2 regions of the Arthrobacter sp. UYP6 genome follow, and region 2 is predicted to be linked to the other one. Evidence: predicted binding sites of a transcription regulator. Region 2 holds the regulator's gene; the other holds the start of a gene.
What was found. Region 2 encodes LexA, which represses DNA repair genes until DNA is damaged. Its sites were predicted from a motif close to TCGAACANNTGTTCGA; they were not measured.
Positions count from the first base shown of each region.

Region 1: ABIB35_RS03200 (DUF6504 family protein) is a predicted target of LexA. The motif match lies at 5,083-5,098, and genes of this name have one in related genera.

Region 1 is NZ_JBEPPM010000003.1:14,734-29,314, reverse strand. It holds gene thrS (threonine--tRNA ligase) at 1-1,067, opposite strand, end outside; gene ABIB35_RS03205 (DNA polymerase III subunit alpha) at 1,147-4,629, opposite strand; gene ABIB35_RS03200 (DUF6504 family protein) at 4,642-4,953, opposite strand; gene ABIB35_RS03195 (MDR family MFS transporter) at 5,153-6,955, opposite strand; gene ABIB35_RS03190 (MDR family MFS transporter) at 7,006-8,706, opposite strand; gene ABIB35_RS03185 (DUF2776 family protein) at 9,020-10,054, shown strand; gene ABIB35_RS03180 (DUF2087 domain-containing protein) at 10,097-10,693, opposite strand; gene ABIB35_RS03175 (chorismate mutase) at 10,791-11,132, opposite strand; gene ABIB35_RS03170 (MMPL family transporter) at 11,169-13,478, opposite strand; gene ABIB35_RS03165 (VOC family protein) at 13,590-14,084, shown strand; gene ABIB35_RS03160 (hypothetical protein) at 14,087-14,296, opposite strand; gene ABIB35_RS03155 (PIG-L deacetylase family protein) at 14,334-14,581, opposite strand, start outside.
Region 2 is NZ_JBEPPM010000007.1:126,253-140,833, forward strand. It holds gene miaA (tRNA (adenosine(37)-N6)-dimethylallyltransferase MiaA) at 1-343, shown strand, start outside; gene dapF (diaminopimelate epimerase) at 340-1,290, shown strand; gene ABIB35_RS08075 (class I SAM-dependent methyltransferase) at 1,337-1,945, opposite strand; gene hflX (GTPase HflX) at 2,065-3,636, shown strand; gene ABIB35_RS08085 (ATP-dependent DNA helicase) at 3,629-5,689, shown strand; gene lexA (transcriptional repressor LexA) at 5,827-6,543, opposite strand; gene ABIB35_RS08095 (LysM peptidoglycan-binding domain-containing protein) at 7,203-7,541, shown strand; gene ABIB35_RS08100 (histidinol-phosphate transaminase) at 7,872-8,981, shown strand; gene hisB (imidazoleglycerol-phosphate dehydratase HisB) at 9,148-9,765, shown strand; gene hisH (imidazole glycerol phosphate synthase subunit HisH) at 9,762-10,400, shown strand; gene ABIB35_RS08115 (CG2302 family histidine operon protein) at 10,405-10,563, shown strand; gene priA (bifunctional 1-(5-phosphoribosyl)-5-((5-phosphoribosylamino)methylideneamino)imidazole-4-carboxamide isomerase/phosphoribosylanthranilate isomerase PriA) at 10,605-11,354, shown strand; gene ABIB35_RS08125 (SseB family protein) at 11,360-12,208, shown strand; gene ABIB35_RS08130 (MFS transporter) at 12,244-13,539, shown strand; gene ABIB35_RS08135 (DnaJ family domain-containing protein) at 13,536-14,225, opposite strand; gene ABIB35_RS08140 (DUF1844 domain-containing protein) at 14,344-14,581, opposite strand, start outside.

The sequences.
Region 1 (14,581 bases), on a different contig from region 2:
CCGGGCTTGATGACCTCGCCGGTCTCCGGGTCGGTGACTTCATCCACGTGCATGGGAGGGAACATGCCGTCGCGGTACCAGTCCAGGTGGCCGGAAACCTCGTACAGGTGGCCCTTGGTGATGTGCGGGGTGTAGACAAACTCGTAGCCGGCCTCGGTGTGCCGCTGGCGGGAGTAGTCCTCCATGGCCTTGCGGATGATGCCGCCCTTAGGGTGGAACACCGGCAGGCCCGACCCCAGCTCATCCGGGAAGGAGAACAGGTCCAGTTCGGTGCCCAGCTTCCGGTGGTCGCGGCGCTCGGCTTCGGCCAGCCGCTCCTGGTAGGCCTTCAGGGCGTCCTTGGTGGGCCAGGCGGTGCCGTAGATGCGCTGCAGCTGCTGGTTCTTCTGGTCGCCCAGCCAGTAGGCGGCGGAGGAACGGGTCAGCGCGAAGGCGTTGGAGATCAGTTTGGTATTGGGCAGGTGCGGGCCGCGGCACAGGTCGCACCAGACGACGTCGCCGGACTTGCGGTCCACGTTGTCGTAGATGGTGATTTCGCCGGCGCCAACCTCAATGTTCGCGCCCTCGCCTGCTTCGTCCGCGCCGTCCTTCTTGCCCAGCAGCTCCAGCTTGTACGGCTCATTGGCCATGGCTTCGCGGGCCTCGGCCTCGGTGACCACGCGGCGCGCAAACTTCTGGTTCGAGTTGATGATCTTCTGCATCATCTTCTCGAGCGTCTTCAGGTCCTCCGGCGTGAACGGCTCGGCCACGTCAAAGTCGAAGTAGAAACCGTCCTTGATGTACGGGCCAATGCCCAGCTTGGCGTCCGGGCGCAGCTGCTGCACGGCCTGGGCCATCACATGGGCGGTGGAGTGACGCAGCACGTTCAGGCCGTCTTCGGAGTCGATGGTCACAGCTTCAACGGCGGAGCCGGGGGCCAGCTCGGTGTCCAGATCCTTGAGGACACCGTCCACGCGCATGACGACGACGTCGCGGCGGTCGAAGAAGAGCTGAGCACCGGTGGTGCCAGTATCCACCGTGGTCTCTTCGTCGTTGACGATGAGGGTGAACTTCTCTGGCACTGACACGGTTGTCTCCTAGATTTCGTTGTACGGCGTCTTTTGGGCCGGCCAGGACGTGGTCGGCGCCTTCTGCGCCCCTTCGATGTTATCCGCTGGAGTTGGGCCCCACCAACCTGCCGCGCTGGGGACGGGGCAGCGGGAGTGAGGCAGTGTCCGCCAGATTCCATGCTTCAAGGGCCTGCAGGCTCATGCCGCGCTCCCCGGTGCGCCGGGTGAGCCCGCGGATCAACATCAGCTCGGTGCCGAAAAGCAGCGGCCCGGTTTTCTCCTGCGCCTCGGTGAAAAACGTGCAGTCCACGCAGCCGGTGCCGTCGTCGAGGCTGATGAACACCACGCGGCGACCGCCGCGCATGGGCGGAGTCTGGGTGGCCACCCGGATGCCGGCCACCAACACCTCGGAGCCGTTGCGCAGCTCTATCAGGTCGCGGGCCTTGGTGACGCCCAGTTCGGCCAGCAGCGGGCCGTAGCTGTCAATCAGGTGGGCGCTGACATCCACGGACAGCAGGTCCAGTTCAGTGCGCACCTTCTCACGCAGTGTTGGTTCCGGCAGTTCGGGCCGCAGGTTTTCCAGTTCGGTGTCACCCAGCGGCAGCGCCAGCTGTCCGGGAATGGGATCGTATTTCCGCGGTGCCGGGCGCGGCGGCGCAGTGTCCAGGTGGTGCAGCAGGTCCGCTCGGGAGGCGCCCGTTCCGGTTTGTTGGGCCAGCGGGTCGAAGGCCCCCAGCGCGGCCAGGCGCATCAGTGTGGCCCGCCCCACCTTGGCACGGGCACGCAGATCAGCCAGGGAGTCGTAGGGCTGGCCGGCGGTGATGCGCCGCAGTTCAGCTGCCGAGAGCCCGTAGATTCCGGCCAGGCTCAGCCGGATACCCAGTTTTTCGGGCTTGGCCGGATGGCCGGGCGCGGCCGGAACCGCCGGTACCCGTTCCACCCGATACTGCGCACCGCTGCGGTTGATGTCCAGGGGCAGGACGGGAATTCCCATCCGCCGGGCCTCCGCCACCAGCAGCCGGCGCGGATACATGCCGGGGTCGTGCTCAAAGATCCCGGCCAGGAATGCTTCGGGGTGGTGGGTCTTCAGCCAGGCCGACTGGTAGGTGGGCACTGCAAACGCGGCTCCGTGCGCTTTGCAGAAGCCAAAGCTGCCAAAGGCCTTCAGCGTGCCCCAGACCTTTTCGATGACCTCGGCGGTGTAGCCGCGCTTGGCTGCTTCGGTGCGGAAGTAATCCTCCACGGATTTTTCCGCATTCTCGTTGCCCAGCAGCCGTCGCAGCTCATCGGCCTTGGCCAGGCCGCAGCCGGTGAACACATCGAAGGTGCGCAGCACCTGTTCATGGAACACGGTCACCCCGTGCGTCTCTGCCAGAACCGGTCGCAGGGCCTCATGCGGATACACCTCCGGCGACCAGCCGTGCCGGTGTTCCAGGAACGGGCGGACCATGTCGGATTTCATGGGTCCGGGCCGGAACAGTGAGATGTCGATGATCAGGTCGTTGAACTCCCGCGGGGCGAGTTTGCCGATCAGTTCCCGCTGGCCCGGCGACTCGATCTGGAAGCATCCCAGGGTGTAGGTGCTGCAGATCAGGTCATACGTGGGCGCATCATCCAGCGGTACGGCGTCGAGGTCGATGGAACCGTCCGCCAGTACATAGTCCGGTCCCTTCCCCGTGGGCCCGGCGGGATGCGCACCGGCGCGTACGGTCTCTTCCTTGGTGGGATGCAGCCGCCGCACTTCCTGCAGGGCATAGGCCATGGCGCTTTGCATCCGCACGCCCAGCACATCGAGCTTGAGCATGCCCATAGGATCCATGTCGTGCTTGTCGAACTGGGACATGGGCAGGCCCAGGCCGGAGGGCTGCACCGGGGTGCGGTCCAGCAGGGACGTGTCTCCCAGGATCACACCGCAGGGGTGCATGGAAATGTGCCGGGGCAGCCGGTCCAGGCGCTCGGTCAGATCCACCAGCAGATCCAGCTGCCGGTTGCCCTCCACCCGGCCGGCAATCTCCCGCAGCTCGGGCTTTTCCGCGAGCGCCTCACGGAACTTCCGGGCGGAGAAACGCCACAGCTGTTTGGCCACGGCTCCAATGTCCTCCTCGGCCATACCCAGTGCCATCCCGGCGTCGCGCACCGCCCCGCGGGCCCGGTAGCCGTTCTGCATGCTCATCAGGGTGACCCGTTCCGCCCCGAAGCGTTCAAAGATGCGGTGGTAGACATTGTGCCGCTGGGCGCTTTCCACATCGATGTCGATGTCCGGCAGGGTGGAGCGGTCCCGGGAGAGGAACCGCTCAAAAATCAGGTCATGGGCCAGCGGATTCACGTGGCTGACACCCAGCAGATAATTCACCAGCGAAGAGGCTCCCGAGCCGCGCGCTGCGGCACGCACCCCCATGCCGGTGATCATGGCGGAGACCTCGGCGACGGTCAGGAAGTAGGAGGCGAACCCCAGCCGTTCAATGATGCCCAGCTCATGGGCCAGCCGGTTCCGCAGGCGCGCTTCGGCGCCCGGGTCCAGTGCCGGGAACCTGCGGCCAATGCCGGCTTCGCAGCGGCTCACCAGCTCCGCCATCGGTTCGGAGGTAATGCCGATTACCGAGGCTTCCGGAACCACCGGCTGCTTCCAGCCCATATCCTGCACGGGGTCCATCCGGCAGGCATCGGCGAGCGCTTCGGTGTCGCCCAGCATCCGGGCGGCACCGGCGGCCCCGTAACCGGCTTCGGCACTGATCTCGCGGGCAAGCGAGGTCATCTGCGCGGCACTTTTGAGCCAGCCCTGGCCATTGGGCTGCAGATCCGGAAGCCGTGCCATGGAGGTCAGCGCCCGGGCGGCGTCCAGGACATCGGCGGTGGCGGCGCCGTCGGCATCCACATAGCGCACCGCATTGGTGAGGATCGCCGGCAGCTGCATTTCATCAGCCAGCCGCAGCATCCGCACGGCATGGGCCAGGCTGAGGTTGCTTCCCGGCGCGCTGAGGTGGGCCACCACCTCCACGGCGAGCGCCCCGCGGGGCAGGAGGGCCTGCCAGCGGGCAAACAGCGTGCGGGCAACGGCGTAGCTGCGGCTGCGCATGGCGGTCCCGACGTCGGACCAGGGTCCCACCAGCACGGTCAGGACGGGTTCGGAGCCGTTGCCGCCGTGACCGCCTCCGTCGCTGCCGTCGTCGCCCGCTGCCCGCGCGGCCAGCTGCGCCAGCGTCACCCCCACCGGCTTACTGCCCTTGCGGGCAGCCGAGGCCGAGGTGCCGGCGTGGGCATCGGAAATCAGCCGGCACAGCGCCCGGTAGCCGGCACCGCTTCGCCGGCCGCGGGCCAAAACCACCACGCGTCCGCTGACCGACCGGACCCCGTTGGCATCGGGCTCCCCCAACACCGCAAGGTCCACCCCCACAATCGGATCAATTCCGGTGTCCATGCAGGCGCGCAGGTGCTTGACCGTTCCGTACAGTCCATCCCGGTCGGTGCAGGCGAGCGCGTCGGCACCGTCCGCAGCGGCGGCCTGCGCCATATCCTCCGGCCAGGAGACTCCGTAGTGGGCGCTGAACGCGGTGGCGGCATGAAGATGGGTGAAGCTCATGTCAGGGCAGTCCTAGGCGCTTTCCCGCAAGGCGTCATGAATGCGGATCAGGCGCCAGCGGCCGGAGCTGATGTCGTGGGAAAGATCCAGGGTGCGCAGCGGCGAGCGCGGGGTTTGCCGGGCCTGGACCCGCCAGATCTCCGAGTCCACCAGCCCGGGGCCGTGCCCGCGTTCGGCCCGGGCTTCCTCATCCCACCAGTTCCGGCGTTCGTACCAGCGCACCGGATCCGCTGCCACCTTATAGGTATGCCCTTGCCAGGACAGCCGCAGCGGCTGCCCGCCCAGAGAACACACCACCTCTACTGCTTCGCTGAAGACGCCCACGGCCGTCCTTTCTGTACCTGATAGCCAGCCGGCCCCGCACCCCGGCCACCGCCACGGTTGCCCTCAACCTGCCCGGGGAATACTGCTGAGGGCCAAGCTGGATCCGGCCGAAACCTCCACTGGAAATATTCGAACACATATTCGAATAGTTCCAGTGTACGGCCACCATCTGACAAAAGGGCCCGCTGACCGGCCCCCGTTATTCCGCTGCTGCCTCCACCCTGGATTGTGTAGACAGCGGTATCTCCTTGATGAACAGGCAGAGCACTCCGCCCAGCGCAACAATGGGCACACTGAGCAGGAAAATTGGCGGCAGTGCCTGCCCAAAGGCGCTGGCAATAACGTCCTGCACCGGCACCGGCAACCCGTGAAGCAGGGAAGGACTCAGCGAATTGATGCTCCCGCCGGGAACGGCCGCTGCAACACTGGCAGGCGCACCGGCCAGCTGGTCTGCAAGCCGGTGAATAAAAATGGATCCGAAAGCGGCGATGCCGAAGGATGCGCCGATCTGCCGGAAGTAGTTCGCAGAAGAGATGGCTGTTCCCATGTCCTTGCCCGGCACACTGTTCTGCACAATCAGCACCAGGTTCTGCATCAGGGCGCCGATCCCCATGCCCAGCACTGCCATCCCCATAGCTGTGAACCAGTACGGCGTCGATTCAGAAATCCTCGAGAGGAGAATCAACCCGACAATCACCAAGGCACACCCTGCAATGGGATAAATCTTGTAGCGGCCGGTGCGTGAGATCAGCTGACCGGTACCAATTGAGGTCAGCAGCAGCCCGCCCATCATCGGCAGCATCATCAGCCCCGATTGCGTGGCGCTGGCACCGTTGACCATCTGCAGGAACGTGGGCAGGTAGGAAATGGTGGAGAACATGGCTATGCCTACTGCGATGCCCACCAGGACCGGCAGGAGGAAATTCCGCAGCCGGAACAGGCCCAGCGGCAGGATTGGCTCGCTGGCACGCTGCTCAGCCCGGATAAAACCCGCAGCGGCGGCTAGAGCCAGCGCGGAAAGCCCGAGGATCTGCGGGCTGTACCAGTCGTAGGTAGTTCCACCCCAGCTGGTGACCAGGATCAGCGCTGTCGAAGCGATCGCCAGCAGTGCCGCGCCGGGATAGTCCAGCTGTACCCGCCGCGCCGGGTGCTTGGGCAGATGCAGGGAGGTGATCACCACAAACAGGGCCACCGCGCCAATGGGCACATTGATGTAAAACACCCACCGCCAGGACCAGGAATCAGTGATCCAGCCGCCCAGCAGCGGACCGCCAACGGATGCCAGGCCAAAGGCGGCACCGATCAGCCCCATGTAACGGCCGCGTTCACGCGGGGATACAAGGTCCCCGATAATTGCCTGCGCCCCGATCATGAGCCCGCCGCCGCCGATGCCCTGCAGCGCCCGGAAAGCAATCAACTGGCCCATGCTCTGAGCCAGGCCAGAGAGCATGGAACCAATGAGGAACACCACAATCGCGAAGATGAAGATGTTCTTGCGGCCGTAGAGGTCTCCCAGCTTGCCGTAGATAGGAAGTCCGATGGTTGCCGCCAGGATATAGGCGGTCACCACCCAGGACAGGTGCTCCAGCCCGTTCAGGTCCCCCACGATAGTGGGCAGTGCTGTGGCGACGATCGTCTGGTCCAGTGCTGCCAGCAGAACCGAGAGCACCAGTCCGGTAAAAACCAGGGTCCGGTTCCGGCGTTTGGCCGGGTCCTCCGGACCGGTGGGAGAGCCCGCCTGCCCGGGAGGGCCTCCGGAACCGTCCGACGCCGTCGTTGCATCGGATGCCGTAGCCGTACCGGGCACCGTAGCGGCAACGGAAGAGGACATCTGGGAGGCACCGGCGGCTGCCGCGGCGGCAGAAGCCATCTGCACGGAGCGGTGCATCTCTTCCGGGGACATGCGGTGCCGGGGAAGCCTGCGTTCCACCGGGGAAGCCGCTCCGGCTGGGGTTACCCCGGGCAGCGCTGCCGCATGTGCTGCGCTCTGTCTGCGCGTCATGAATATACACCGATCTGCAGTGAGGTTTGTCTCTTAAATAGCTGAAACGTTCAACGCGGCGACTGCGTGCCCAGCTGAACATTAGCGCTGGTGGAGAGCGGAATCTGCTTGATGAACAGGGTCAGGACCAGCCCTGCGCCCAGGGCCGGAATGCCGAGCAGGAAGATCGGCGGCAGGGCATCTCCGAAGGCCTGCGCGATGAAGTCCCGCACCGGGGCCGGGAGGGTTTTCAGTTCGGACGGACTGATTGAATTCACTCCGTTGCGGAGCACACCCGCAGCCTGCGCCGGGGCGTCAGCCACCTGGTCATTCAGGCGCTTGATGAAGAATGAGCCGAACACCGCGATTCCCAGCGATCCGCCCATCTGCCGGAAGTAGTTGGCCGAGGAGACCCCGGTGCCCATGTCCTGCACGGGCACGCTGTTCTGCACAATCAGTACCAGGTTCTGCATCAGGGCGCCGATGCCCAGGCCCAGCACAAACATGCCCAGGGCGGTGAATCCGTACGGCGTGGTGTTGGAAATCCGGGACAGGAGCAGAAGTCCGATGATCATGACGGCAGTGCCGAGGATGGGGTGAATCTTGTATCTGCCGGTGCGCGAGATCAGCTGCCCGGTGCCGATGGACGTGATCAGCAGGCCTGCCGTCATCGGCAGCATCATCAGCCCGGACATGGTGGCCGAGGCGCCGTTGACCATCTGCAGGAAGGTGGGCAGATAGGAGATGCTGCCGAACATCGCCAGCCCCACCGACAGGCCCACCAGGGTGCACACCAGGAAATTGCGGTTGCGGAAGAGCCGCAGCGGCAGGATCGGTTCCCTGGCCCGCAGCTCCACCGGGATGAAGAGCGCCACGCCGACGGCGGCAGCGGCGCCCAGTCCCAGGATGGTTGGCGAGGTCCAGGCATAGGTGGTGCCGCCCCAGCTGGTCAGCATCACCAGCGCGGAGCTGACCAGGGCCAGCAGCGCGGCGCCGAGGTAGTCCAGCGGCGGACGCGGTCCGGATCGCACCGGCAGGTGCAGGGAGGTGATGATGACAACCAAGGCGAGAAGGCCCAGCGGAAGGTTGATGTAGAAGACCCACCGCCAGGACCAGTACTCGGTCAGGTAGCCGCCAATCAGCGGCCCGCTCACCGAGGCCAGCCCAAAGGCTGCGCCAATCAGCCCCATGTACCGGCCGCGCTCGCGGGCGGAGACAAGGTCGCCGATGATGGCCTGCGCGCCGATGATCAGCCCGCCGCCGCCCACACCCTGGATGGCGCGGTACGTGATCAGCTCGGCCATGCTGTGCGCCTGTCCCGACAGGGCTGAGCCGATCAGAAACACGATAATCGCAAAGACAAAGATGTTCTTGCGTCCCAGCAGGTCACCGAGCTTGCCGTAGATCGGCAGCCCGATGGTGGAGGTGAGCAGGTAAGCGGTAATCACCCAGGACAGGTGATCCAGGCCCTGCAGGTCCCCCACGATGGTGGGAAGCGCGGTGGACACGATGGTCTGGTCCAGGGCGGAAATCAGTACGGCCAGGATCAGGCCGGCGAAGACCAGTGCGATTTGCCGCCGGGTATGCGGCGACGGGGCTACCCCGGCCGTCATGGCGGGCGGCTGACCGTCGCCTCCTGCGGCGGAGCCGGCTGTTGTGGGCGGGGCCGGGGTCCTCAGCAGATAGGACGACGCCGGTGAACCCAGATCAGTTGCTGCCCGGGCTCCGGGATGGGTGGCTTCGGCTCCGTGGGCGGTAAATTTGGCGGCCATGACGCTCCTAGGGAAGTCGTCCGCAATGAGTGCCGAACCAAACGGCACTTTCCATCAGACGCCCCGAGCGCAACCGAGTCAACGGCGCAGGGCCGCCTCCGGGCTGGACCGCACGTCCTGCCCCAAATGCCGCCGCTACCGGCAGGCGCCGGAGCTGCGGAGAACGAGAAGTCACCTGCCCAGGGAGCTGGTCACTGCCTCCGGCGTTGTTCCACGGCTATCAGAGGGGCAAACTGGCACTAATGCGGACCGACCATGGTGTTGAAGCCGCCGGGTTCCACGATTTCTCTCGGGGTACGCCATGAACCACACGATGAGTATCATTTTTCGCGCCATACCGCTCCTGATGGGCGCGCTCTGCCTGTCCTACGGCCTCTATATCCTGGCCGGACCGAACGATGCCGGCCACTTTGTCGCCGGACACGTCAACGCCGGACTGACCGCCATCTGTTACGCACTGTTCACTACGGCAGCCACCATCATCAGGCAGCTCATCAACAGCTATGGGCGCGTGTGGGAGATCATTTTGCCCCTCTCCGGCTACGTGGTTGCCGCCGCCGCCATCATCTGGGGCATCGTGCTGGCCAACCGAGAGAACACCGCGGCGGAGAACCTCACGGCGGGCTTCGTGGTGATCGGCGTCGGCTTGGTCGCCGCGTGCGTCAGCACCGTCGCGGCCGCCTCCACGAAATTCTCGCTGATCCAGTCCGCACAGTTACTCGATCCTCTGGGCGGCCCGCCGGACGGCGCCCACTCCCGGGCCGTTGGCGCCCTACTGATCGCAGTTCCGCTGGTGGCCGCCGTCGTCGGGCTCTCCCTTGCAACCGGCCTGCTGGTGCGCTCAGACACCCCCGGATTCGTTGCCGGCCACGTCATGATCGGTCTGTCGGCCATCTGCACGGCGCTGATCTCTCTCGTCGCGAGCATCGTGCGCCAGGTGCGCAACGTATTCAGCGATGCCGAGCGTTTCGCCTGGGCCTGGCTCGTCGCTGCCGCAGGCACGGTCAACATACTGCTCGGATTATTTGTGCTGTTCAGCTCAAACGAGCCCTATCGGCTGGCCCCGGGATGCGTGCTGATCGGCCTCGGGCTGATCTGCTTCAGCATCCTGTCCAAAGTGCTGCTGCTCGCCCTCGTCTGGCGCCGCACATTTGCCCTGGCCAATCGCATCCCCCTCATGCCCATAGGAACAGCGCTCACCTGTCTGTTCTTCGCCGCGTTCCTCTTTGAAGCCGCAGGCACAGACCCTGCATTCTTTGTCGATGCGCATGTGCTGGTTGGACTCGGAGCTGTCTGCTTCACGCTCTTCTCCATCGTGTCGATCCTCGAAGCGGGGACATCGGAGTAACAGGGCAGCTGTCACATCAGCGGCCGAGTCAACAGGAACTGCTCAGCTGGCAAACTCCCAGCCGTCTGCAGGCCGTGGGCTGGCCAACCAGTACCGTGAGCCCTCCGGATTACGCCTGACGATGCCCTCATCCACCAGGTAACGCCGGACGCCGGCCGGATCCTCCGAGTAGTGGCCCAGGCGTTCGGTGATCTCCCGTTCGTTCATCACCGGCGCCTCTCCGGGAGGTGCCGGGGCCGTTTCGAAGACGTGCCCGGCCACGTAGTGGAGCAGCTCCAGCCGATCCGCCTGCCGCCGGGGGTACGCACAGATTTTTCCGTTGACGAGGAACCTGCGCGCCGAGGTTTCCGGCGCCTCTTTGCCGCTGGCCAGCAACCGGGCAAACACACCGCTGACCGGCTGGACATCGCAGGCACCCGAGGAGACCAGCCCGGCTTTCTGCAGGGCGGTCAGCGATTTGCGTTCCTTGGGCTCCAGATCCTGTCCATCCAGGGGCGCTCCCCGCTCCGCAGCCGTGATGATCCGCGCGTAGAGCTTCAGCCTGCGTTCATCGGCGAGCGCAGCTGCAACGGCCCGCCACTGGTCCGATGCCGTTTGTTCCGGGGCAGTGATATTAGCTGCCGGCCGCTCCTGTTCCATTGCTGCCTCTTCCCCTGGGTGCGTGCTGTGCCGGTGCAGGGCACGTCTGACGTGTAAGTACCGTACCCCACGCCGTAGCGACCGGCAGCAGGTCCGGTTAGCTGCGCGAAAAGGCGTCCAGCTTGGCCTGCACCTCCGCCCGGCGGCGTACCTTCAGCTCGTAGCCAATAAAGGCGTCAATCATGGCGCGGTAGGTGGCTTCCACCACCGTGGGGTCCCCGTCCTGTGCTTCGGCGGTGGCGCGCACGTGTTCGAGGACTTCCTCGACCCGCTCGGGAGCCAACACCTCGGCGTCGTTGTCCTTGAGGGAACCGGCAAGACGCACCAGCCGCTCCCGGCGCCAGATCAGCGCCACGATCTCCTCATCAATCTCATCTATGGCGGTGCGTACATCGTCCAGCTGACAGGTCATGGATCGTTGATGATCAAGGGTTTCCATGGTTTTAGACTAGCGGGCCTCAGAGTGTCCGCCCCGCTACGGAACGTGCGGGGCAGCAGTTGAATGCCCAGCGGCACCCGGCCGGTGCTGCCCCGGGCGCTCCCGGGAGAGCTTTGAAGGCCACCAGATCTTGCGGCCAATGTCATAGGAAAGGGCGGGGACCAGCAGGGAGCGCACCACCAGAGTGTCCAGCAACACCCCGAAGGCCACCATGAAGGCCAGCTGTGCCAGGAACAGCACCGGAATCACGCCCAGCGCCGCAAACGTCGCGGCCAGCACAATGCCGGCGCTGGAGATGACGCTGCCGGTAATCATCAGTCCGCGGATCACCCCCTCGTGGGTGCCGTGCATCAGGCTCTCCTCCCGCACTCTGGTCATGAGGAAGATGTTGTAGTCCACGCCTAGGGCCACCAGAAAAATAAACCCGAAGAGCGGCACGGCCGGGTCCGCTCCGGGGAAGTCCAAAACGTGGTTGAACACCAGGGCAGAGACGCCAAGAGTCGCACCGAAGGACAGCAGCACGGTCAGGATCAGCAGGACGGGCGCCAGGATGGAGCGCAGCAGGAGCATCAGCAGGAAGAGGATCACCACCAGCACCACGGGAATGATCAGGTCCCGGTCATGGGTGGCTGCGGCGTTGGTGTCGATGGTGGTGGCCGTGACGCCGCCGATCAGCACGCCGTCGATGTCCGAGACATCATCGCGCATGGTTTGCACGGTCTGCTCAGCGGCATCGGACTCGGCGGCATTGGTCAGGGTGGCTTCCATCAGCACCTTGCCGTCCACCACCTTTGGTTCACCCGCGGAGCCGGGCACCGGTGAGGCCTGGACGCCGTCGGCCGTGACCGGCAGGCTTCCTGTCGGAGTTCCGGTGGCGTCCACGGCGAGGGATTCCACGCCGGAGACGTTCAGCACCGTGCGGGCAACGTCGTCGAGCTTGTCTTCCGGAGCCACAATCAGGACCGGGCTGCCGGAACCGGAGGGGAAATGCTCGCCGAGCACCTGCTGGCCCTCCTTCGCGTCCGTTTGCCCCAGCACAAAGTCGCTTTGCGGAACTCCCGAGGCCCGCAGCTGCAGCATCCCCGTGGCCGCAATCAGCAGCACCACTGCGGGGATGACCCAGACCCGGCGCGGATGCGCCTTGATGATCCGCGCGACCCGAGGCCAGATGCCCTTGGGGTCGTTGCCGTCGCGATCCGGATGCGGGGACCCGAACTGCGGCCGCCGGGGCCAGAAGGCGGCACGTCCGGTCAGCATCAACAGCGCCGGCAGCAGCGTCATCGCGGCGAGGAAGGCGAAGCCAATTCCGATTGCGGCCACCGGACCCAGCGCCTTGTTGGAGTTCAGGTCGCTCAGCAGCAGGCACAGCAGGCCCGCGGTGACGGTGGCCGCCGAGGCCAGCACCGGTTCAATGGTCCCCTTCAATGCTGCCCGCGTGGCGTCCCATCTGCCGGAGTGGTCCCGCAGCGACTCCCGGTAGCGGGAGACATAGAGCAGCGAATAATCGGTGGCCGCGCCGATGCCCAGGATGAACAGGATGCCCTGCACCTGGCCGTTCAGGGTCAGGAATCCGCCCTTGGCCAAGTAGAAGACCACCAGAATTGCTGCCGAGAGGGCCAGGAGGGACGTCATCAGCACCAGGATTGGCAGCAGCGGGGAACGGTAGACAATCACCAGGATCACAAACACTGCCAACCCCGCCACCAGCACAAGCGAAGTGTCGATCCCCCCGAAAGCCTCGGTGATGTCAGCCAGCTGTCCGGCGGGCCCGGTGACGTAGCCGGACAATCCGGGGGGAATGCCGTCCGCGATCACGGTGCGCAGCTCTTGGACCGTAGTTGCTGCTTCGTCCGTGTCCAGGACCGGAACAAAGATTTCCGCAGCCTTGCCGTCCGTGGAGATCTGTGCCGGGGAGACTCCGCCGGCGACTCCCGGGACTTTGGCTAGTGCCGTGACCCGGCCGTCGATGAAGCTGCGGTCCTGCTGCGTGAGGCCGGCATCGTTCACGTAGACAATCACGGCGGGAATCGCGTCGCTGTCAGTGAATTCCTTTTGCAGCTCCGCCACCTGCGTGGAGTCGGAGCTGGCCGGCAGGTAGGACGCCTGGTTGTTGTCGGCCACTTCGCTGATCTTGCCGAAATAGGGTCCGCCGATTCCTCCGACCGTCAGCCAGACCAGGATCAGCACCACGGGAATCAGAAAACGGGCCCAGCCCGTGCGCCGGTCTGTCCGGCCGCCGTCGGGCCCCTCACCATTAGGGCTCCCGCCAGCGGGGCTCTGCGTGGCCGCGGAGCCGACCCGGTGACTGCCGGCAGGTTGACGGGGTGCTGATGCATTCCGGGCCATAACTCCATGACAGCCCCGCCCGGCAGCGGCGTCAACGGTGCCCGGGCGTTCACGCCCTTTCCCGGGATGTAAAAAAGGAACATATTGGGCCGGCAGTGGCAGGATCAGGGAATGAAACCTTCTTTGTCCGTGATGACCGTTGGCGTGCGGGATCTCGAGGTTACCTACGCGTTCTATACCTCCAGGCTGGGCTGGGAAGCCGCCCAGTATGTTCCCGAAGAAGTGATCTTCTACCAGGTGGGCCACGGCCTGCTGCTGGCGTTTTTCCGCCGTGACCATCTGGCCGCCGAAGCCGGACCCATGGGAGAGGCAGGTGCCGCTCCGGTCACCCTGGGCCACAACGTGGCGTCCCCCGCAGAAGTGGACGCTGTCCTGGCTGAAGCCGCCGCAGCCGGCGGTTCCATCTCGGCTCCGGGAACGCAGATGAGCTGGGGCGGTTATTCGGGCTACTTCACCGATCCCGACGGTTACCGGTGGGAGGTTTGCTACAACCCCGGCTTGAGCGTCGATGAGAAGGGAAACGTGACCCTTGACGTGGCTGAGGTCATGGAGCCGCTGGAGGCCGATCCGGGTCCAGCGGGAGCCATGAGCGGACAGCCCGGCTAGACCTAGTCCAGTCCTTCGAAGATGTCGCCCAGCAGCGTTGCCCCGGGCGGGGCCGGCGGCCAGGCAATGACCAGCGGTTCAACCCCTACGGCACGCGTCCAGCGGGCATCCTCCTCCGCTTCCAGGGGCACTCCGGGTGAGACCGCGCTGCGCTGTGACCGGTGTTCCATCAGCCCCGCGACCACCCGCTGCGCCACGCTGCTGACGTCCACCTCAATGCCGATCTGCTCGTCCGGAACCGGATGTAGGTCATACAGCCGTTCCTCGTTCCAAGGGGCAAGGCCGTGCCGGAGCCGGCTTCGGTTCCAGCGTTCCCAGGACGGCGCCGTGCAGCAGACGCCGCATCCCGGAACCGCCGCCGTCGCGCAGGCGGTCGAAGGCAGCATCTGTGGCGGCTCCAACGGCAACATGGTCCGGATGGCCGGTGATCCCGTCGGGCCCAAAGGTGGCGACGACGTCGGGCCGTTCCTGAGCCAGGATCCCGCCGATGCGTTCCG
Region 2 (14,581 bases):
CCAGATTGGTCTGAGTGTGGAGCGCGGTCTGCTGCACCGCCGGCTGGCCGCGCGGGTGGACCAGATGGTGGACCGCGGCCTGCTCGCCGAAGTTCAAACCCTGGCCGGCCGGGGGCTGCGCGAGGGGCGGACCGCCGGCCGGGCGCTGGGCTATTCGCAGTTCCTACGCGTGCTCGACGGCGAGTCAACAGTTGCGCAGGCCACGGAACAGACAGTGGTCGCCACCCGGCAGTTCGCCCGCCGCCAGCTGACCTGGTTCCGGGCCGACCCGCGCATCACCTGGCTCGACTGGGATGATCCCGAACTGACCGCCAAGGCTGCCGCCGCTATCCTTGAACAGTGAACACAACTCTTTCCGCCGCACTGTCCGCTTCCGGCCTGCCAGCCTCCCTGGCCGGCCTGCCCTTCGCCAAGGGCCACGGCACCGGCAATGACTTTGTCCTGGTTGCCGACCCCGAGGGTGGCCGCGACATCACCGCCGCCGAAGTTGCGGCCGTGTGCGACCGGCACCGCGGTATCGGTGCCGACGGTTTTATCCGGGCCGTGCGCTCGGAGCATCTGCCGGAGGGACAGGGTCTGCTGCAGACCGACCCCGGAGCCGAATGGTTCATGGATTACCGCAATTCGGACGGCAGTATTTCCGAAATGTGCGGCAACGGGGTCCGGGTTTTTGTCCACTTCCTGCTCGCCGAGGACCTTGTCCACCTGGCGGAAGGGGAAACCCTGACCATCGGTACCCGTGCCGGCATCAAGACCGTCACCCGGGTTCAGAGCGGCTACGCCGTGGACATGGGCCCGTGGGAGTTCATCTACCCCGACCACGCAGCAGCTAAGGCCATGGACGCCGTCGTTAACGCCGCAGGTCTGGAGGTGCCCCGCCCCGGGCTGTCCGTCAGCATGGGAAATCCGCACACCGTGGTGGCCCTGGCGGAGCTGTCCGAACTCGCCGCCACCAGCCTCGTGGCCGCACCCTCCGTGCAGCCGGAACCGGAGAACGGCACCAACGTGGAATTTGTAGTGCCTGCCGAGCCGCTGGTCGAAAACGGTGTGGGACTGCTGACGATGCGTGTGCATGAACGCGGTGTGGGGGAGACCCTTTCCTGCGGCACCGGCGCCTGTGCCGCCGCCGTCGCCATCCGTTTCTGGGCCGGCCGGGACGCTCCGAACGACTGGGCAGTAACGGTACCCGGCGGCGTCGTGGGCGTCCGTTTCCTGACCGCCGAAGACGGCCGCGAACACGTGGAACTCAGCGGCCCCGCTGTGCTCGTGGCACGCGGGACCCTGCTCTAGCCAGCGGCCGGGATTCTAAAAGCCGGCTGATCAGTCAGCTGGCTTCTCAGCGGCGCTCAATCTTCAGGATGCGGAAGGACTTGGCCGTGCTGTGGCGGGCCACCGAGTAGTCCGAGCCCAGCTGCTCGGCAATCCACTTCTGCAGCGAATCCGCGCCAAGGTTCTTCTGAACCACCAGCCACGCGCTTCCTTCCGGAGCCAGGCGGGGGAGCCACAGGAGCAGCAGGGCATGGAGTTCCTCCTTGCCGATACGGATGGGCGGATTGGACCAGATGGTCTCGAACCGCAGCTGTGGGTCGACCTCTTCGGGCCGGGACGCAGTGACGTTGTCCAGTCCCAGAGCGGCGGCATTGTCTCGGGTCAGGGCCAGACACCGTTCGTTGACGTCCACGGCGTAGACGCGGGCTGCGGGGGATTTCAGCGCCATGGTCAGTGCCACCGGACCCCAGCCGCAGCCGATGTCCAGCAGATTGCCGGTGGGGGAGGGTGCCGGGACTTCGTCAAGGAGGATCACCGTGCCCTTGTCAATGGCGTCGGGGCTGAAGATGCCGCCGGCGGTGACAAGCGTACGCTCGCGGCCGTCGAGTGTGACATGAAGCGGCCGGCGGACCTCGGGACCCGAAGGCTGTGAACTGAAGTAATGGTCTGAACCCATAACAAACCAGATTAGTGCGTCTGCGGCAGGCAGCGGAAACCGGATTCAGCGGCAAGAGATCACGCCCCCAAATGTCCGTGCACTGACTTACCATGGAGAACACGGCTTATAAGGAGAATATGACCATCAACAATTCCCGTCCTGGCACGTCCGGTTCCGCCCAGCCCAACCCGGAGCTGAGCCCCGAAGACATCCAGGGGGTCATTGACAGGATCCTCGCCAAGGAAAGTGCCGCGGACGCCAAGACGCCCGCCCGCGACGCTCCGCGCGGCAGGGCTCAGGCCCTGTCCCGCGAGGACGCAGGGCATTCGGTGCACGACGGCGACCAGGAAGATCTGCGCGAGCGGCACGCGCTGCGGCGTGTTGCCGGTCTCTCCACCGAACTTGAAGACGTCACCGAGGTTGAGTACCGCCAGCTGCGCCTGGAACGTGTGGTGTTGGCAGGGCTGTGGAGCGAAGGAACAGCTGCCGACGCCGAGAACTCCCTGCAGGAACTGGCAGCCCTCGCCGAGACGGCAGGCTCCGAGGTCCTGGACAGCATCATCCAGCGGCGGCTGAAGCCGGACCCGGGCACCTTCCTGGGCTCGGGCAAGGCCCAGGAGCTCAAGGACATCGTGATGGCCACGGGTGCGGACACCGTCATCGTGGACAGCGAACTGGCTCCTTCACAGCGCCGCGGACTGGAAGACATCGTCAAGGTCAAGGTCATTGACCGCACGGCATTGATCCTGGACATTTTTGCCCAGCATGCCAAATCCCGCGAGGGTAAGGCCCAGGTGGAACTGGCCCAGCTTGAATACCTGCTGCCGCGCCTGCGTGGCTGGGGCGAATCCATGTCCCGCCAGGCCGGCGGCCAGGTCGGCAGCGCCAGCGCCGGCATGGGTTCCCGCGGTCCAGGTGAAACCAAAATTGAACTGGACCGGCGGAAGATCCGCACCCGGATGGCAAAGCTGCGTCGCGAAATTGCGGATATGAAGCCTGCGCGGGAGACCAAGCGCGCCAACCGGCAGCGCAACCAGGTTCCCTCGGTGGCCATTGCCGGCTACACCAACGCCGGCAAGTCCTCGCTGCTGAACCGGCTCACGGATGCCGGTGTCCTGGTGGAGAACGCCCTGTTCGCCACCTTGGATCCCACCATCCGCAAGGCACAGACCGAAGACGGCATCGGCTACACCCTGGCGGACACCGTCGGGTTTGTGCGGTCCCTGCCGACGCAGCTTGTGGAGGCCTTCCGCTCCACGCTGGAAGAAGTGGCGGACGCGGACCTGATCCTGCACGTCGTGGATGCCTCCCATCCTGACCCGGAGGGTCAGATCGCTGCGGTCCGCACCGTGCTGACCGATGTCGATGCCCGTAAGATTCCGGAAATCATTGTGCTGAACAAGGCCGATGCTGCGGATCCGTTTGTGCTGGAACGGCTGCGGCAGAAGGAACGCCGCCATGTGGTGGTCTCCGCCCGCACCGGCGAAGGCATCGACGAACTCCTGCAGGCCATCTCCGAAGGCATTCCCCGCCCCGCGGTGGATTTGACACTGATGGTGCCCTACGAGCGCGGGGACGTGGTGTCACGGCTACATAGCCCGGACACCGAAATCCTCTCCGTGGACCATTCCGAAACCGGAACCCGGCTGCACGTCATGGTCCGCGAAGGCCTCGCTGCTGAACTGGAGCCGTTCGTCACCCATGAGTAAAGACACCACCGGCGAAGTCCTGGAACTGCTGGACACCGCCGTTGCCGGCATGGGTGGACAAAACCGCCCGGGCCAGCATGAAATGGCCCGGCAGGTCACGCAGGCCATTGATGAGGGCCAGCACCTGCTGGTCCAAGCCGGCACCGGAACCGGCAAGTCCCTGGCCTATCTGGTGCCGCTGATCCATCACGCGCTGGAGAGCACCAAGCCCACGCTCGTGTCCACCGCCACGCTGGCCCTGCAGTCCCAGATTGTGGGCCGGGACCTGCCCCGGCTGCTCAAGACGCTCAAGCCCAAGCTGCCCCGGGACGTTGACGTGGCGCTGCTCAAGGGCCGCAGCAACTATGTCTGCCTGCACAAGACCGGCGGAGGATTCCCGGAAGAGGAAGATCCCGCCGGGGCTCTCTTCACCCTGGGCGATGACCACGGTGTGGCCCACCCCGCGCCCGCTCCCACCTCCGCCATGGGTCGTGAAGTGATGCGGCTGCGCGAGTGGGCCGAGGAAACGGACACCGGTGACCGGGATGATCTGGTGCCCGGTGTCAGCGACCGTGCCTGGCGGCAGGTGTCGGTGACCTCCATGGAGTGCCTCGGCGCGCAGAAATGCCCGGTGGCCGCAGAGTGCTTCAGCGAGCGGGCCCGCGCCTCCGCCGCAGTGGCCGACGTCGTTATCACCAACCACGCGATGCTGGCCATTGCCGCCTTTGAGGGTCTGGCCGTGCTGCCGGATTATGACGTGGTGGTGATCGATGAGGCCCACGAACTGCAGGACCGGGTCACCGGTGCTGTCACCGGACAGTTGTCCGGGACGGTTGTCACCGCCGCCGTGACAGCTGCGCGCAAGCACACCTCCGCCAGCGTGGAGGAACTGGCACAGGCGGCACGAGCCTTCGAGAAGTCCCTGGAGAATATTCCCTCCGGCCTGCTGGCCAGCGGACTGAACGAAGAGCAGGAACAGGCGGTGGGCCGGATCCGTGAAGCCTGCCGGGTGGCACTTTCCGATTCCAAGCCCGAGCCTGGCGAAACCGCCGACGGCGGCCGCCAGACGGCGCGCTCCCGGCTGATGGCTGTGCTGACCGTCTGCGAACGGCTGGTGTCGGCTCCGGCCGCCGGTGAGGTGATCTGGGCTTCGAGGCCCAGCTCCTTCTCGCCGTCGGGCGGGTTCTCACCGCCGGATGAAACTGCTCCGGCCACGTTGAACGTTGCGCCGCTGTCCGTGGCAGGACGGCTGCGGGAAGGGCTCTTCGACGGCCACACGGTGGTCCTGACCTCGGCCACCCTGGCCATCGGCTCCGAATTTGGCCCGGTTGCCGGAGCCCTGGGCCTGCTTGGTCCCGGAGCTCCATCGTGGACCGGAACCGACGTCGGCAGTCCCTTCGACTATCCACGCCAGGGTGTCCTTTACGTGGCCAAGGACCTGCCCAAGCCTGAGCGGGGCACCTCCGAAGCGCAGCTGGATGAGATTGAAGCGCTGCTTCGGGCTTCCAACGGCGGCGCCCTGGGTTTGTTCTCCTCGCGCCGGGCAGCCGAGGACGCGGCGGATGCCATGCGCGGCCGGGTGGACTTTCCCATCCTGTGCCAGGGGGAATCCTCTATGTCCTCACTCGTGAAGCAGTTCTCGGAGGAACCCGACACCTGCCTTTTCGGCACGATGTCCCTCTGGCAGGGCGTGGACGTTCCGGGGGCCGCCTGCCGGCTCGTACTGATCGACCGCATACCCTTTCCCCGCCCGGATGATCCCCTGATGACCGCACGCACCCGTGCGGTGGCCAAAGCCGGGGGCAACGGCTTCATGTCCGTCGCTGCCACCCATGCTGCAGTGCGTCTGGCCCAGGGCGCCGGCCGGCTCATCCGTGCCTCCGGGGACCGCGGCGTGGTCGCCGTCCTCGACTCACGGCTGGCCACGGCACGCTACGGGGGCTTCCTGCGCGCGGCGCTGCCGCCCTTCTGGTCCACCACCGACCGCTCAGTGGTGCTCTCGGTGCTGGGACGCCTGGCTGAGCAATCGGCGGCCGAGGAGCTCACAGCGCAGAAGCAGGGCGCACGGAAGTAGGCGCTGGGAAGTCGACAGGCACAAGAAGAAGGCAGCAGATACGCAAATGGCGGCCGGAAGAAATTCCGACCGCCATTTTTGTTGTCCGGGAGCGCTCCAATGGCCCCTGCTGGAAAGCCCCCGCTGGAGAGCCCCCGCTAGAGCGAACGCATCACCGAGACAACTTTGCCCATGATGACGGCGTGATCGCCCACGATGGGCTCGTAGCGGGTGTTCTGGGGCAGCAGCCAGGTGTGGCCGTTGCGCTGCCGGAAGGTCTTGACCGTGGCCTCGTCATCAAGCAGAGCGGCCACGATGTCACCGTTCTCGGCTGTTGGCTGCCGGCGGACAACCACCCAGTCGCCGTCACAGATGGCGGCGTCCACCATGGAGTCTCCCGAGACCTTGAGCATGAAGAGGTCGCCGTGGCCCACCAGCTGGCGGGGCAGCGGCATGATGTCCTCCACGACCTGCTCGGCCAGAATCGGACCGCCGGCGGCAATACGGCCTACCAGGGGGACCATGGCGGTGTCCACGGAGGTGGAAAGTTCGGTTACTGATGCCAGTGCCGGCGCCGGAGTGGCGGCGTTGGCCCCGTCCGTGGACAGACGGTCGGAGGCGGCGGGCGCGGGCTGTCCGCTGGCTGCGGCTCCGTCCTCCGCCGCCTCAGGGGTTCCCGCGTTGCCGTCGCGAAGCATCAGGGGGATGAGGATCTCCATGGCACGGGGACGCTTGGGGTCGCGGCGGATGTAGCCGAGCTTCTCCAGCTGCATGAGCTGATGGGTGACGCTGGAAAGGCTGGCCAGACCTACGGTGTCTCCGATTTCCCGCATGGTGGGCGGGTACCCGTTGGTGCTCACAGACCGCTGGATCATTTCCAGGACGGTTTTCTGCCGAGGAGTGAGCCCCTTGGCACGCGCACGGGTGCCTGCGGCAGCTGGCTTGTTGGTGCTGTCTTCGGAAGCAGTCCTGCGGGCCACGTGGGGTTCCCTTCGGGTCAGCTGGTCCGGGCGTTGCCGGAGCTGGTCGGTAAATGGTCGATCGGGTAAAAGGCGGAACCGGAACGCTGTGCAAGCCGTGCCGGCGGTTATGTCAGAGGTAGCTGGTTCAGTGGTGCTGACGAACCGATCCGGAGCTCACGCTCCGGGAGCGGCCCGACCAAAACCGGGTAAACCTCTCCCTCGTCCTCAACGCTAAGGGAGCGGAGCAACGTTTTCAAACATTTGTTCGAGCGAGTCTCGACTTTGTTAGTAGATAGGTGCTAGAAATGAGTCAGCAAGAGTCGAACATACTTTCGAGAAGTCGCCAACGACGGCGTCCGGGTATGTCGAATAGCTTCCAATCGTTCGAATATGGCTTCGGGTTTTCCTCGTTGCAATCGAACCGGAAAGGTGTTGTTATGCCCACCCAGACAGTCCTTCCTTCCCTGCATGCCGGGGTTGCCCCGCTCCTTCCGTCGGAAGCCTTCGCATCCACTGGCCCGGAGAGCTCCACTGGTCCGGAGAGCCGAGAAGCCGCTTTGCCAGGTTCGCCTTTGCCGTCTTCCACCGTGCCGGGGGAACGGCGCGGGTTGCGCCTGACCCGCAGGGGCCGGCTCGTCTTTATTGGTCTGCCGCTGATGCTCACCGCCGCTGCAGCACTCACTGTTCTGGGTTTCTTCACCGCCCCGGCCATGGCATCCAGCGGTAGCCCCGAGGTAACCCGGACCGTTCAGGTCAGTGTGGCTGCCGGGGAAACGCTGTGGGGACTGGCCCAGGAATTTGCCCCGGAGCGTGATCCGAGGGACGTCATAGCCGACATTATGGAACTCAACAACCTCACTGAGGCCCGGATCCCCGTCGGCGCGCAGTTGTACGTGCCGGTCCAAGGCTGAGGATTCGGCCTGACCTGGGCAGCGCTTCGTTCCGACCCCACTAGGCGTGGGGTCCCAGCCACCCGGGACGCTCAACTCTCTCCGCTGAGTTCGCATCATCCACGGAGTTCCTGCAGCTGCTCCCGGTAGCCGCATCCTGCAGCCGCTCCCTGTAGCTGAATCATGTAGTCGCCTTTCGCAGCCGCAGAGTCCCGACACAGGTGCCCCTGCTTACGGCTGTTCCAGCCAATTGGGCACGCAACTCACCGCCGCTGGCTAACACGGCGTAACAACGCTTCCTGCGCGGCGGGGGATTCTTCCCGCTCCGCCTTCGAGTCTTAAGCTGTACAGGTGACTGAACAGCTGGAAAGACTGAACCGACTTCCCCTGCGCGACGATCTCCGCGGCCTAACCCCCTACGGAGCCCCGCAGCTGGATGTGCCCATCCTGTTAAACGTCAACGAGAACACCCATGGCCTGCCGGAGCCGGTGCGCAAGGCCATTGCACTGTCCGTAGAGCATGCGGTGGAAGGCCTTAACCGCTATCCGGACCGGGAGTTCACGGAGCTGCGTGAACGGCTGGCCGCATACCTTGGCCACGGACTCGGCGCTGACAATATCTGGGCGGCCAATGGATCCAACGAGGTTCTGCAGCAGATCCTTCAAGCCTTCGGTGGCCCGGGACGCACGGCCATGGGTTTCCCTCCCACCTATTCCATGTACCCGCTGCTGGCCAGCGGCACCGGCACCCGCTACCTCAAGGGCACACGCAGCGATGACTTCGAGCTCACGGCGGAGTCCGCAGCAGAACAGGTACGCACCCACGCGCCGAACATCGTCTTCCTGTGCACACCCAACAATCCCACGGGCACCGCGCTTTCACTGGACGTGATCGAAGCCGTCTATGAGGCCGGCGCCGCGTCTCAGACAATCGTGATCGTGGATGAGGCCTACGCCGAGTTCTTCCACGCCGGAACCCCCAGTGCGCTGCAGCTGCTGCCCGGCCGGGAGCGACTGATCGTCTCGCGGACCATGAGCAAGGCCTTCGCGCTCGCCGGAGCCCGGGTGGGCTACATGGCGGCAGCCCCCGAAGTCGCCGACGCACTGCGCCTGGTCCGGCTGCCTTACCACCTTTCAGCAATCACGCAGGCCACTGCCAACGCAGCCCTGGAACACGCCGATGCACTGCTCGCCAACGTGGAGGCCATCAAAGTCCAGCGTGACCGCATTGTTTCGGAGCTGCTCGTCCTGGACCTCAAGCCCGCACCGTCGGACGCCAATTTCGTGTTCTTCGGCGGGATGGAGCACCCCCATGTTGTCTGGGAAGGGCTGTTGGAGGCAGGCGTACTGGTGCGCGACGTCGGAATCCCGGGCTACCTGCGGGTTACCGCGGGCACCGAGCCTGAGACCAGTGCCTTCCTGTCCCGGCTCCGCGAGCTGCTGGCCGCCGGCATTCGGTAGCCCTGGCCGGTAGCCCTGGCCGGTAGCCCTGGCCGGTAGCCCTGGCCGGTAGCCCCGGCACGTTCCACCGCGCGGTAGCCCTTCCGGGGGCCACACCGCCGCGGAACCTCTCCGGCGGGCAGCCACTAAACTGTTAGCAGAGACCATCTTCTTTCAAAGGAAAACCATGACTGTGGAGACCACCACCGGACGCACGGCCCGGATCGAACGGGTGACCAGTGAATCGTCTGTGGTAGTGGAGCTGGACCTGGACGGAACGGGCCAGTCCAGCATCAGCACATCTGTGCCGTTCTACGACCACATGCTGACGGCTCTGGCCAAGCACTCCCTGATGGATCTCACGGTCCAGGCCACCGGTGACACCCATATCGATGTCCACCACACCGTCGAGGACATTGCCATCAGCATTGGCGAGGCGCTGAAGACCGCGCTCGGTAACAAGGCCGGCATCCGCCGTTTCGGCGAGGCCACGGTTCCGCTGGACGAAGCCCTGGCCAACGCCGTCGTCGACATTTCCGGCCGCCCTTATCTGGTGCACTCGGGGGAGCCTGCAGGACAGGAATACCACCTGATCGGCGGACACTTCACCGGTTCGCTGACCCGCCACGTCTTCGAGGCCATCACGCTGCACGCCCAGATCTGCCTGCACATGACCGTTATTGCCGGCCGGGACCCGCACCATATCGTGGAAGCCCAGTTCAAGGCCTTTGCGCGCGCCCTGCGTGCCGCTGTGGAGCCGGATCCCCGGGTAGAGGGCATTCCGTCCACCAAGGGAGCCCTATGAGCAGCCGCAACGTCACGGTCCTTGATTATGGGTCCGGCAACATTCGTTCCGCCGTCCGCGCGCTGGAGCGCGTAGGCGCAAACGTCACCCTGAGTTCCAAGTCCGCCGATGTCCTCGAGGCCGACGGCCTGCTGGTGCCCGGAGTCGGTGCCTTTGCCGCCGTTATGCAGGGCCTGAAAGAGGTGGATGCCCTCCGCCTGATCGGACGTCGCATCGCCGGCGGCCGCCCGGTGATGGGCATCTGCGTGGGACTTCAGGTGCTCTTCGATGAGGGTGTGGAGCACGGCGTGCGCACCCCCGGAATGGGGGAGTGGCCCGGCGTTGTGGAACGCCTGGACGCCGATGTGGTGCCGCACATGGGCTGGAACACCGTCCAGCCGCCGGAAGGCTCCCAGCTATTTGCCGGCATCGAGGACGAGCGCTTCTACTTTGTGCACAGCTACGGCGTGCAGAAATGGGACTTCGACGTTACCCAGCCCGCCATGCGTGCTCCCCAGGTCACTTGGGCCGAGCACGGCAGCCGCTTTGTGGCAGCCGTGGAAAACGGGCCGCTGACGGCCACGCAGTTCCATCCGGAAAAGTCCGGTGACGCCGGTGCGGCGCTGCTGGAAAACTGGCTGAAGACGCTGGGCTAGGGCTATGTGGAGCGTCATTTTGATGGGCCTTGCCGGAATTCTGATCGGCGGCGCCATTTCCTTCCGCCGTCAGGGCATGTCCCAAATCGTCACCGTTAGTTTTTGGGTCCTTGCGGGAATGTCCCTGCTTGGCGCCTACCTCTTGATCGACAGCAGCGTCTAACACCCTCCGCCGCTGCCGAAACCCCCACGGAAAGCAGAACCATGTCACTTGTTGAAACACCCGTCCTCGAACTTCTGCCCGCCGTGGATGTAGCCGACGGCCAGGCCGTTCGCCTGGTCCAGGGCGAAGCCGGCAGCGAAACCAGCTACGGCGATCCGCTCGATGCCGCCATGGCCTGGCAGAACGACGGCGCCGCCTGGGTCCATCTGGTGGACCTGGACGCAGCCTTCGGCCGCGGTTCCAACCTGCCCCTGCTCAAGCGTGTGGTGGACCAGCTGGATATCAAGGTGGAACTCTCCGGCGGCATCCGCGACGATGCCTCCCTGGACATGGCCCTGGAACTGGGCGCCAGCCGCGTCAATCTGGGCACCGCCGCACTGGAAAACCCGGAGTGGACCGCCAGCGCGATTGCCCGCTACGGCGAGGCCATCGCCGTCGGGCTTGATGTCCGCGGCACCACCCTGGCCGCCCGCGGCTGGACCAAGGACGGCGGCGACCTCTGGGAGGTGCTGGCCCGTCTGGAGGACGCCGGCTGCCCGCGCTACGTGGTCACCGACGTCACGAAGGACGGAACGCTGCGCGGCCCGAACCTCGAGCTGCTGCGCGAGGTCCTTCAGCGCACCGACCGTCCCGTTGTCGCTTCCGGCGGCATCTCGTCCCTGGATGATCTGGCTGCCCTGCGCGAGCTCGTTCCGCTGGGGCTGGAAGGCACCATTGTGGGCAAGGCCCTCTATGCCGGCGCCTTCACCCTGCCGCAGGCCTTCGACGTCGCCGGCCACCCGGAGCGCTAGGACCCATGGCTGAGCGCGCCCTTCCCGGACACATCGCCGCCGCCCTTGCCGGCGCCGGCGGGCCGGCCGACTCTGCGGGACAGTCCTGGGCCGGTCGGGATCTGTCCGGTGACGGCAACCCGCTGCACAACTTTGACGCCGACGACGGAAGTGCCGACGCAGGTTACCTCGCCGCCCTGGCGGCGCTGGAAGCCGGCACCGGCACCGAGGCGCAGGTGGTGGCCTCGCTGGCCAGCGCCCGCGTGTTCGTGCCCATCGTCGCGACCCTGGCCGAGGAAGCGGCATCCGAGCACGGTCTGGCCGCGGACAAAGAAGCGGACATGGCCTTGGTCACGCTGACGGCCCCGGACGGCCGCAAGGCCCTGCCGGTGTTCACCTCCGTTCCTGCCCTGCAGAAGTGGCATCCGGAAGCCCGCCCGGTGGCGGTGTACGCTGCCCGGGCCGCGCTCTCCGCCGTGTCGGAGGAGGCGCAGCTGCTGGTCGTGGATCCCGGTGCTGACGTCACCTTTGTGGTGCGCCGGCCGGCCATGTGGGCACTGGCCCAGCAGCGGGACTGGACCCCCTCCTACGCCGACGAAGAGGTGGGCCGGGCTGTGTCCGCAGCCGTCGACGTCGAACCCTCAGTTACCAGGGTGGAGCTGGTTCAGGGGCCGGGGACGGCCACGCGGTCGGCGCGCGGGTCCGTCATGGCCGGAGGCGGTGCCGGTCCTGAGCTTAGAATGGTTCTTCACCTGGCACCGGGACTGGATGCGCAGGCGGTGCAGGGCATCGCCGGAACGCTGCAGCAACGGCTCGCTGCCGATCCCTTATTTGTCGAGCGCGTGGATTCACTGGAACTCAAAATCACGCGCTGACCCGTTGGGCGGGGGACCGCCGGAAGAGAAGTGCCGTGAATTTTGCCGCCTACGGGGAGCTGCTTCGTGTTGCCCCGATCCGCCGTCTGCTGCTGGTGGGAATGATTGCCCGTTTCCCGCACTCCGCAGCAGGTGTGCTCCTGACCCTGCATGTGGTCATGACCATGGACATGGGCTATGCCAAGGCCGGCGCAGTTGCGGCGGTTGTCACGGTGGGCATTGCCTTCGGCGCCCCGTGGCGCGGCCGCCGCGTGGACAATGTGGGCCTGCGCCGGGCGCTGATTCCCTCGGTCATCTCCGAGGCCGTCATCTGGTCCATCGCCCCGCATGCCAGCTATGAGTGGCTGCTGGTCCTGGCGCTGATCGGCGGCGTCTTCACGCTTCCGGTCTTCAGCGTGGTCCGGCAGTCACTGGGCGTGCTGGCCACGGGGGACCAGCGGCGGACGGCGTTCGCCCTGGACTCCATTGCCACCGAGGTTGTTTTCATGGGCGGGCCCGCCCTGGGCGCCGTCCTCGCCACCTCGCTTTCCTCCGTGGTGGGGCTAACCATGGTGGGCATTACCACGTCGCTCGCAGGCCTGCTGCTGATCTGGTTCAACCCGCCCACACGTTCGGAGAACCCGCGCGACGCCGCCACCGAGGTCCAGGAACGCGACGCGGCCAACGCCGCCGTGGTTGCCGCTGCGCCGGCACATCTGGCGGAGGCTTCGGCGGAACTGCAGCCCCTGGCGGTCCTGAGCCGCGGGGCGCGGCTGCGCTCGGGGTTCTCCTGGTTCACGGTCAGTGTGGCCGTGGTCTTTGCCGTAGCGGTGGGTGCCGGTCTGCTGCTGTCCAGCTCCGATGTGGGCATTGTCGCCCTGGTGGAGTCCTCCGGAAAGCCCCAGCAGGTGGGCCTTGTTTTCGCCGTCTGGTGCGCAGCCTCGGTGGTGGGCGGATTGATTTACGGAGCCATGAGCCGCCGGATTTCACCCATGCTGCTCCTGCTGGCCATGGCCGTCCTGACGCTTCCCATGGCCCTGGCAACGGACACGATCAGCTTGGCGCTGCTGTCCATTCCGGCCGGGCTGCTTTGCGCCCCCGTATTGTCCTCTGCTTCCGAACGCGTGGCCGATCTGGTGTCCGAGGAGCGCCGCGGTGAAGCGATGGGCTGGTACGGGTCTGCGCTCACCTCCGGTACCGCTCTGGGAGCTCCGCTGGCCGGTGCCGCCATCGATTTTGTGGGGCCGTGGGCAGGTTTCGCCTTCGCCGGAGTCTCAGCGTCGCTGCTGGTCCTGGTCATCCTGACGGTGCGCAGGTTCAGCCGGCGCGGACAGCGTCTGTCGGAGGTCTAGGGCCAAAGGCTCCTTCCCCTCAGCCAACCCGGCAGCCACCGCTGCAGTCGGCGCCCCCAGCCGGATGGATTGCCCGGGCTGTTCCGGCCGCGTCTGCCGTGTTCCGGAGCATCCGGTTCCCCAGCGCCGACTTCCGCCGCTGCTCCGGCGTCAGCAACGGGCAATCCCCGGCGCTGCCGCCAGCCGTGCACCTCGTCCTGGACGTCGCGCAGTTTGGTAATCACCGGCGGACCGCCCAATAGCTGCCGGCGCGCGTTGATGACGCGCGAGTTGAAGTCCTCAACGGCGTCGCGCACCTGAGCCTCGGAGGGTAACTGATCCAGGCGTCCCTCGAACTCCTCGTCCTCTACCCGAAGCAGTAGGGCCGGGGGGCCCAGCCCGCTGATGTTCTCCCGTTGGATGAGCCGCTTGATCCACCAGTGTGGATCGGGATCATCAAGGCCGGGAATGGGTTTGCCTGCGTAGCTGAGGTTGTCGAACTCGCCGCGTTTCATGGCATCCCGAATGAGGTAGTCCGCCTTCTGCGCCTCGGTGAACTTCCGGCGTCTCTCGTGCGCTTCATCGGATTCGGCAGTGCCCAGCCCCTCGGGCAGCTTGTAACCGGCAGCTTCGGGTGTTCCGGCGGCTTTGAGTCGCGCCGCCTGTTCCAGCCGTTTTCGGTAAGCCTCCGCACCACTGCCGGTCATTGCGAGTCGCCGCCTTTCCTTGAATGTCCCGTACAGGGTACGCGCCGCCGCCGGGCACAGAAAAGCCCGGAGTGCCTGCCTCAGCGGGCAGGCACTCCGGGCGCAGGCTGGTGCTGGGTTAGTTGACGGGGCCGGTGAACTTCTCGCCTGGGCCCTTGCCCGGAGCGTCCTGCAGCTCGGAGGCCTCACGGAAGGCCAGCTGCAGCGAACGCAGGCCGTCGCGCAACGGACCGGCATGCTGGCTGCCGATCTCGGGAGCGGCGGCGGTCACGAAGCCGGCCAGGGCCGTAATCAGCTTCCGGGCTTCGTCGAGGTCCTTCAGTTCCTCGGCGTCGTCGCCGTCGGCCAGGCCGCAC